2 regions of the Streptomyces sp. NPDC033177 genome follow, and region 1 is predicted to be linked to the other one. Evidence: riboswitches for the same ligand, from Rfam matches in the RefSeq annotation. Region 1 holds a riboswitch; the other holds the start of a gene.
What was found. Region 1 has a riboswitch for glycine ahead of gcvP (aminomethyl-transferring glycine dehydrogenase). Riboswitches for the same ligand answer to the same signal wherever they lie in the genome.
Positions count from the first base shown of each region.

Region 1 (3,511 bases):
CGGGCACTCGGGGCGGACCATCGTCCTGAAGGTGCGGCGGTTCGACTTCTCGACACTGACGCGCTCCGAGACGCTGCGTGGGCCCACGGACGACCCCGGGGTGGTGCGCGAGGCCGCCGCGCGGCTCCTGGAGTCCGTGGACACCACCGGAGGTGTGCGGCTCCTCGGGGTGGGCGTCACGGGGCTCGCGGACTACACGCAGGAGGACCTCTTCGCGCAAGCGCAGGCTCAGGCGCAGGCCGAGGCTCAGGCGGAGGCCGCGCAGGCCCTGGAGACGCAGCAGGACGCGGAGGAGGAGCGGGCCGGTGAGGCCGCGGCGCAGCCCGTGGCCGAGACGGCGGCGGAGCCGGTCGTTCCTGCCGAGCGGCGGTGGGCCGCCGGGCACGACGTGCGGCATGCCGAGTTCGGGCACGGGTGGGTGCAGGGCAGTGGCCTGGGGCGGGTCACGGTGCGCTTCGAGACGCCCGAGTCGAGGGCGCCGGGGCGGGTGCGGACGTTCCGTACGGATGATCCGGCGCTCGAGCCCGCGGAGCCGTTGCCCCTGGTGGCGGCCCCCGAGGCGGTGGTGGAGCCGCCGTGATGCCGATGCGGGTGTCAGGGGCTGTCCCGGCCCGCGATGTTGCCGAAGTCCTTGTCCGGCGGTGGTGTGGAGGGCGGGGGTGTGATGTCCAGGCCGTAGTGGTGGTAGAGCTGCAGTTCCTGTTCGGGGGAGAGGTGGCGGCCCACGCCGAAATCGGGGGCGTCCTTGATCAGTGAGCGCTCGAAGGGGATGTGCAGGGTGCCGTCGCTCCTGAGTTCGCTCGGTTCCAGGGGGACGAAGGTGTCTCGGCTGAACAGGCCCGTGCGTATGGCCGCCCACTCCGGGGCGCCCGTGGCGTCGTCGAGATAGACCTCGTCGATCGTGCCGATCTTGGCCCCGTTCCGGTCGAACGCCTTCCGGCCGATCAAATTGCGCGGATCGATGTCGGTCTGCACGGGCCCTCCAACGGGTCGAGGCGTGTCGAAGTGGGGCGTAACTCATCCTCGTTCGTTCGCAATCACTACGAAAGAGCACTTCGGGGCAGGTGGCCACTCGAGGGAACGGCCACGGTCCTCGCTGGTAGGCTGGCGCTTGGCTGCTGACCCCGTGCGGGAGAGCTCTCCGGTCGAAACACCGGAGGCGCCGAAGGAGCAACTCCTCCCCGGAATCTCTCAGGCCCCTGTACCGCACGGACGAGGTCACTCTGGAAAGTAGGGCGGGCGTCGGGCGGGCACGTCCGGTCCCCTTCCTCACCGACGGTGAAAGCCGGTTCGACGCCTCTCGCGGGGCTTGGACCGGTGAAACTCTCAGGTTGAGATGACAGAGGGGGAGGCCGTCCGGGTACCCGCGCCGTGGTGCCCCTCGCAGGTCGCGTCAGACCAGGAGGCCTCCGCAATGACCGCCACACCTCGTATCCCGCTCTCCGAGCTCGAACAGGGCATTCCCTTCGAGCAGCGGCACATCGGTCCCGATGTGGAAGCGCGGGCCAAGATGCTCGCGCAGGTCGGGTACGGCTCGCTCGACGAGCTCACCGCGGCCGCCGTGCCGGATGTGATCAAGAACGCCGAGGCGCTGAACCTGCCCGGGGCGCGCACCGAGGCCGAGGTGCTCGCCGAGCTGCGCTCCCTCGCCGACCGTAACCAGGTCCTCGATTCCATGATCGGACTCGGTTACTACGGGACCTTCACGCCGCCGGTGATCCTGCGGAACGTGATGGAGAACCCCGCGTGGTACACCGCTTACACGCCGTACCAGCCGGAGATCTCCCAGGGACGCCTGGAGGCGCTGCTCAACTTCCAGACCGTCGTCGCCGAGCTGACGGGGCTTCCCACCTCCGGTGCCTCGCTGCTCGACGAGGGGACCGCCGCGGCCGAGGCCATGGCCCTTTCGCGGCGCATGGGCAAGGTCAAGGACGGTGTCTTCCTGGTCGACGCGGACGCCCTGCCGCAGACCATCGCCGTCATCCAGACCCGCGCCGAGCCGGCCGGTGTCGAGGTCGTCGTCGCCGATCTCAGCGAGGGCATCCCGGCCGAGGTCGCCGAGCGCGGTGTCGTCGGCGTACTGATCCAGTACCCCGGCGCCTCCGGCGCCGTACGGGACATAAAGCCCCTCATCGAGCAGGCGCACGAGATCGGCGCCATCGTCTCCGTCGCCGCCGACCTCCTTGCCCTGACGCTGCTCACCTCGCCCGGTGAGCTCGGCGCCGACATCGCCGTCGGCACGACGCAGCGCTTCGGTGTCCCGATGGGCTTCGGCGGTCCGCACGCCGGTTACATGGCGGTGCGCGAGAAGTTCGCGCGCAGCCTGCCGGGGCGGCTCGTCGGTGTCTCCGTGGACGCGGACGGCAACAAGGCCTACCGGCTCGCGCTGCAGACCCGTGAGCAGCACATCCGCCGCGAGAAGGCGACCAGCAACATCTGTACCGCTCAGGTGCTGCTCGCCGTGATGGCCGGAATGTACGCGGTCTACCACGGGCCCGAGGGCCTCAAGGCCATCGCGCGGCGCACCCACCGCTACGCGACCGTGCTCGCCGCGGGGCTCACCGCGGGTGGGGTCGAGGTCGTGCACGGCGCGTACTTCGACACGCTGACCGTGCGGGTGCCCGGCAGGGCCGAGACGCTCGTCGCCGCGGCCCGCGAGGGTGGCGTCAATATCCACCAGGTCGACGCCGACCATGTCTCCCTGGCCTGCGACGAGACCACCACGCGCAAGCAACTGACCGCGATCTGGGGTGCGTTCGGGGTCGAGGGCGACATCGAGGCGCTCGATGCCGAGACCGCGGACTCGCTCCCGGCGGCGCTGCTGCGCGCCGACGAGTACCTCACGCACCCCGTCTTCCACCAGTACCGCTCCGAGACTTCCATGCTGCGTTACCTGCGCAAGCTGGCCGACCGCGACTACGCGCTCGACCGCGGCATGATCCCGCTGGGCTCCTGCACCATGAAGCTCAACGCGACCACGGAGATGGAGCCGGTCACCTGGCCCGAGTTCGGGCAGCTGCACCCCTTCGCGCCCGCCCAGCAGGCGCAGGGCTATCTGACGCTCATCCGTGAGCTGGAGGAGCGGCTCGCCGAGGTCACCGGCTACGACAAGGTCTCGCTGCAGCCCAACGCCGGTTCGCAGGGCGAGCTCGCCGGACTGCTCGCCGTGCGCGGCTACCACCGCGCCAACGGCGACGAGCAGCGCACCGTCTGCCTCATCCCGTCCTCCGCGCACGGCACGAACGCCGCGAGCGCCGTGATGGCCGGCATGAAGGTCGTCGTCGTGAAGACCGCCGACGACGGCGAGATCGACGTCGACGACCTGCGCGCCAAGATCGAGAAGCACCGCGACGAGCTATCCGTGCTGATGATCACCTACCCGTCCACGCACGGCGTCTTCGAGGAGCACGTCGCCGACATCTGCGCCCAGGTGCACGAGGCGGGCGGCCAGGTCTACGTCGACGGGGCGAACCTCAACGCCCTGGTGGGCCTCGCCCAGCCCGGCAAGTTC
Region 1 is NZ_JBVIPS010000001.1:1,311,054-1,314,564, reverse strand. Features, by position in the region: gene ACZ5U5_RS05990 (DNA polymerase IV) at 1-580, shown strand, start outside; gene ACZ5U5_RS05985 (PRC-barrel domain-containing protein) at 595-975, opposite strand; glycine riboswitch at 1,120-1,217, shown strand; gene gcvP (aminomethyl-transferring glycine dehydrogenase) at 1,415-3,511, shown strand, end outside.

Region 2 (3,511 bases), on a different contig from region 1:
TCGCGCGCGTTGCCCTCCCAGGAGGTCAGTTCGACGCCGACGAACAGCGAGGGGTCACCGCCCTCGACGCTCGCCAGACAGCGGCGGGCGCTCAGGACGACACCGGTGGCCTCGAACTCGCGGGCCGTGGCGGACAGGAAGTCCACCGGGTCCTCCTGCCAGTCCGGTTCGAAGAGGCGTACGCGGCCGCCGGTCGCGGGGCCGTCCAGCGGGGTGCGCCCGGCGCGGCAGAGCTCGGCGACGGCGGGCGGCGGCAGCGGCACACCGACCATGCCGTCCGGGTTGACCGCGATGCCCAGCTGCGGGGGCAGGCCGCGCGCGAACTCCACGGCGGGCGCCACGGTGCACCCCATCCGCCCGCCGGTGGCCTGCTGGAACTGCTGCTCGGAGCTGAAGACGGGGACATAGGCCTGGCCGTCGATCTCCAGCGTGGGCAGGTCGAGGGTGCCGCTGTCCGGCGCCCCGCCGTTCGGCAGCGGGACCCAGACGTGGCTGCGGCCGAGCACCTCGACGATGCGGGCCCCCGCGGACGCCTGAGGCGCGCCGGGGGTGCCCAGGGATGCCGCGAGCACCTCTTCGAGTTCGTTGCCCGGCCATCCTCCGTACGGATGGGGGTGCGCCTGCGCCGGAATGTCCATCACTTCTAACCCCTGCTCGGTCCCGCTCTGCCTGCGGCACGACCCTAACGCGGCGGGCGGCTCAGGCTCCGAAGCGGCGGGCGGCTCAGCCCCCGAAGCGGCGGGCGGCTCAGGCTCCGAAGCGGCGGGCGGCTCAGCCCCCGAAGCCGATCCCCCGCAGCACCCCGGCCGCCGTCCGGTCCAGGAGCACCGCCGAGCCGCAGCCGCGCGGCAGGTCGCCGCGCTCGGCGGCACCGACGAGCCGGCCGACCGTCCTGCGGTGCCGCGCGAAGGCGTACCGCGACACGCCGCGCCCGCGGGCGAGCTGCCCCTCTATGGCGGTGTCCGGCGGCACGTCGAGCAGCAGCAGGTGCAGGGTCGTGCCGCGCCGCGCGGCCTCGCGGGCCAGCCAGCGGCGCACCCAGGCCTGGGTGCCGCAGTCGTGCACCACGACGCCCTCGCCGGAGCGCAGGGCCTTGCGCAGGCCCGCGTAGTGCGCGAGGCGGACCAGCGGGCGGTACACCGCGTACGGCAGCAGGCCCGGCATGCGGCGGGCCCAGCGGTCACGGGTGTCCTGCGAGTCGATGCGCGGGCCCGCGACGGCTCTGCGCATCAGCGTGGACTTGCCGCTTCCCGGCAACCCGGAGACGACGATCAGGTCGCCCTCGCCGAACGTGAGCCGGTGCGGGCTGTGGCCGGTCCGCTGCCGCAGGTCGCGGACGACGGCCGGCAGGGGGCCGCAGCTCTCCCTGGTGGAGGCGGCGGCCTGTTTGGGCAGGGCCACCCCTGTGTTGGTCGCGTAGACGCTCGTCCTGCGCACCGTGATCGGCCTCCCCTTAGCGGTCACGTACCTGCTTCCCGCAGCTTCCCCGGCAAGTGTAAAGAGAAGGTAATGCGGCACAACAGCATTACTGGACTGGCACTGCCCTGTGACGCAGGCGCGTGCAATGATGTGCGCGCAAACTCCATACAGGCCGTTTGAATCCGCGCGGGAGAGTTCCCGGTGGCCGTCGCACACGACGCACCGGGGCGCCGAAGGAGCAAGTCCCTCCCTTGAATCTCTCAGGCCCCGTACCGCGCGGGCGAGGCACATCTGAAAAGCGGGCCGCCTGCGCGGCTCCACCCAAGGTGCAAGTCATGACCTCCTGTACGAGACATACGGGCGGTCGTGGTGAACCTCTCAGGTTCCGATGACAGATGGGGAGGATCGACCTCGCCCGTCATGCCCCTGGGAGTTCCACGAATGAGTACTGCCCCCCGTCTGACCGCACTCGATGCCGTGCATCGTGCGCTCGGCGCGACCATGACCGACTTCGCGGGCTGGGACATGCCGCTGCGGTACGCGAGCGAGCGCGACGAGCACAACGCCGTGCGCACCAAGGCCGGTCTCTTCGACCTCTCCCACATGGGCGAGATCACGGTCACCGGGCCCGAGGCCGTGGACCTCCTGAACTTCGCGCTCGTCGGCAACATCGGCTCCGTGGGTGTCGGCCGCGCCCGCTACACGATGATCTGTGCCGAGGACGGCGGGATCCTGGACGACCTGATCGTCTACCGGCTCGGCGAGCCCGAGGCCCCCGCGTACATGGTGGTCGCCAACGCCTCGAACGCCCAGGTCGTGCTCGACGCGCTCACCGCCCGCGCCGACAGCTTCGACGCCGAGGTCCGTGACGACCGCGACGCGTACGCCCTGCTCGCCGTCCAGGGGCCCGAGTCCCCCGGCATCCTGAAATCAGTCACGGACGCCGACCTGGACGGGCTGAAGTACTACGCGGGCCTGCCGGGCACCGTCGCGGGCGTGCCCGCGCTGATCGCCCGCACGGGCTACACCGGCGAGGACGGCTTCGAGCTCTTCGTCGCGCCCGGCGACGCCGAGAAGCTGTGGAACGCGCTCATGGAGGCCGGCGAGCCCGTCGGCCTGGTCCCCGCCGGGCTCTCCTGCCGCGACACGCTGCGCCTGGAGGCGGGCATGCCGCTGTACGGGCACGAGCTGACCGCGGAGCTGACGCCCTTCGACGCGGGCCTCGGCCGGGTCGTCAAGTTCGAGAAGACCTCGCAGTCCGACACCTTCGTGGGGCGCGCGGCGCTCGCGGCCGCCGCCGAGCGCGCCGAGGCCGCTCCCCCGCGCAAGCTGGTCGGTCTGATCGCCGCGGGCCGCCGTGTCCCGCGCGCGGGCTTCTCGGTTGTCGCCGACGGCAAGGTCATCGGCGAGGTCACCTCGGGTGCACCGTCCCCCACGCTGGGCAAGCCGATCGCCATCGCGTACGTCGACGCGGCGCACGCGGCTCCCGGCACCGAGGGTGTCGGAGTGGACATCCGGGGCACGCACGAGCCGTACGAGGTCGTGGCGCTGCCGTTCTACAAGCGCCAGAAGTGACACCCCGCACAACAGCCTCGTCCATCAGCACTCCCCCGCGTACAGGAGAATTCAGGTCATGAGCAACCCCCAGCAGCTGCGTTACAGCAAGGAGCACGAGTGGCTCTCGGCCGCCGAGGACGGTGTGGCGACGGTCGGCATCACGGAGCACGCGGCCAACGCGCTCGGTGACGTCGTCTACGCCGACCTGCCCGAGGCCGGTGCCGCGGTGACCGCGGGCGAGACGTGCGGCGAGCTCGAGTCGACCAAGTCGGTCAGCGACCTGTACTCGCCGGTGACCGGTGAGGTCGTCGAGTCCAACCAGGACGTCGTGGACGACCCGTCGCTGGTCAACTCCGCCCCGTTCGAGGGTGGTTGGCTCTTCAAGGTACGGATCACGGAAGAGCCGAAGGACCTGCTCTCCGCGGACGAGTACACCGAGTTCTCCGGCAGCTGAAGCCCCCCGAAGACCCTTAGGGACCACCTGATGTCGCTTCTCAACACCCCTCTCCACGAGCTGGACCCGGACGTCGCCGCC
Region 2 is NZ_JBVIPS010000013.1:38,745-42,255, reverse strand. Features, by position in the region: gene ACZ5U5_RS36675 (enhanced serine sensitivity protein SseB) at 1-638, opposite strand, end outside; gene ACZ5U5_RS36670 (AAA family ATPase) at 772-1,443, opposite strand; glycine riboswitch at 1,597-1,704, shown strand; glycine riboswitch at 1,705-1,824, shown strand; gene gcvT (glycine cleavage system aminomethyltransferase GcvT) at 1,861-2,994, shown strand; gene gcvH (glycine cleavage system protein GcvH) at 3,053-3,430, shown strand; gene glyA (serine hydroxymethyltransferase) at 3,461-3,511, shown strand, end outside.
Region 2: linked by a shared signal. The riboswitch ahead of gcvT (glycine cleavage system aminomethyltransferase GcvT) and the one ahead of gcvP (aminomethyl-transferring glycine dehydrogenase) in region 1 are both predicted to bind glycine.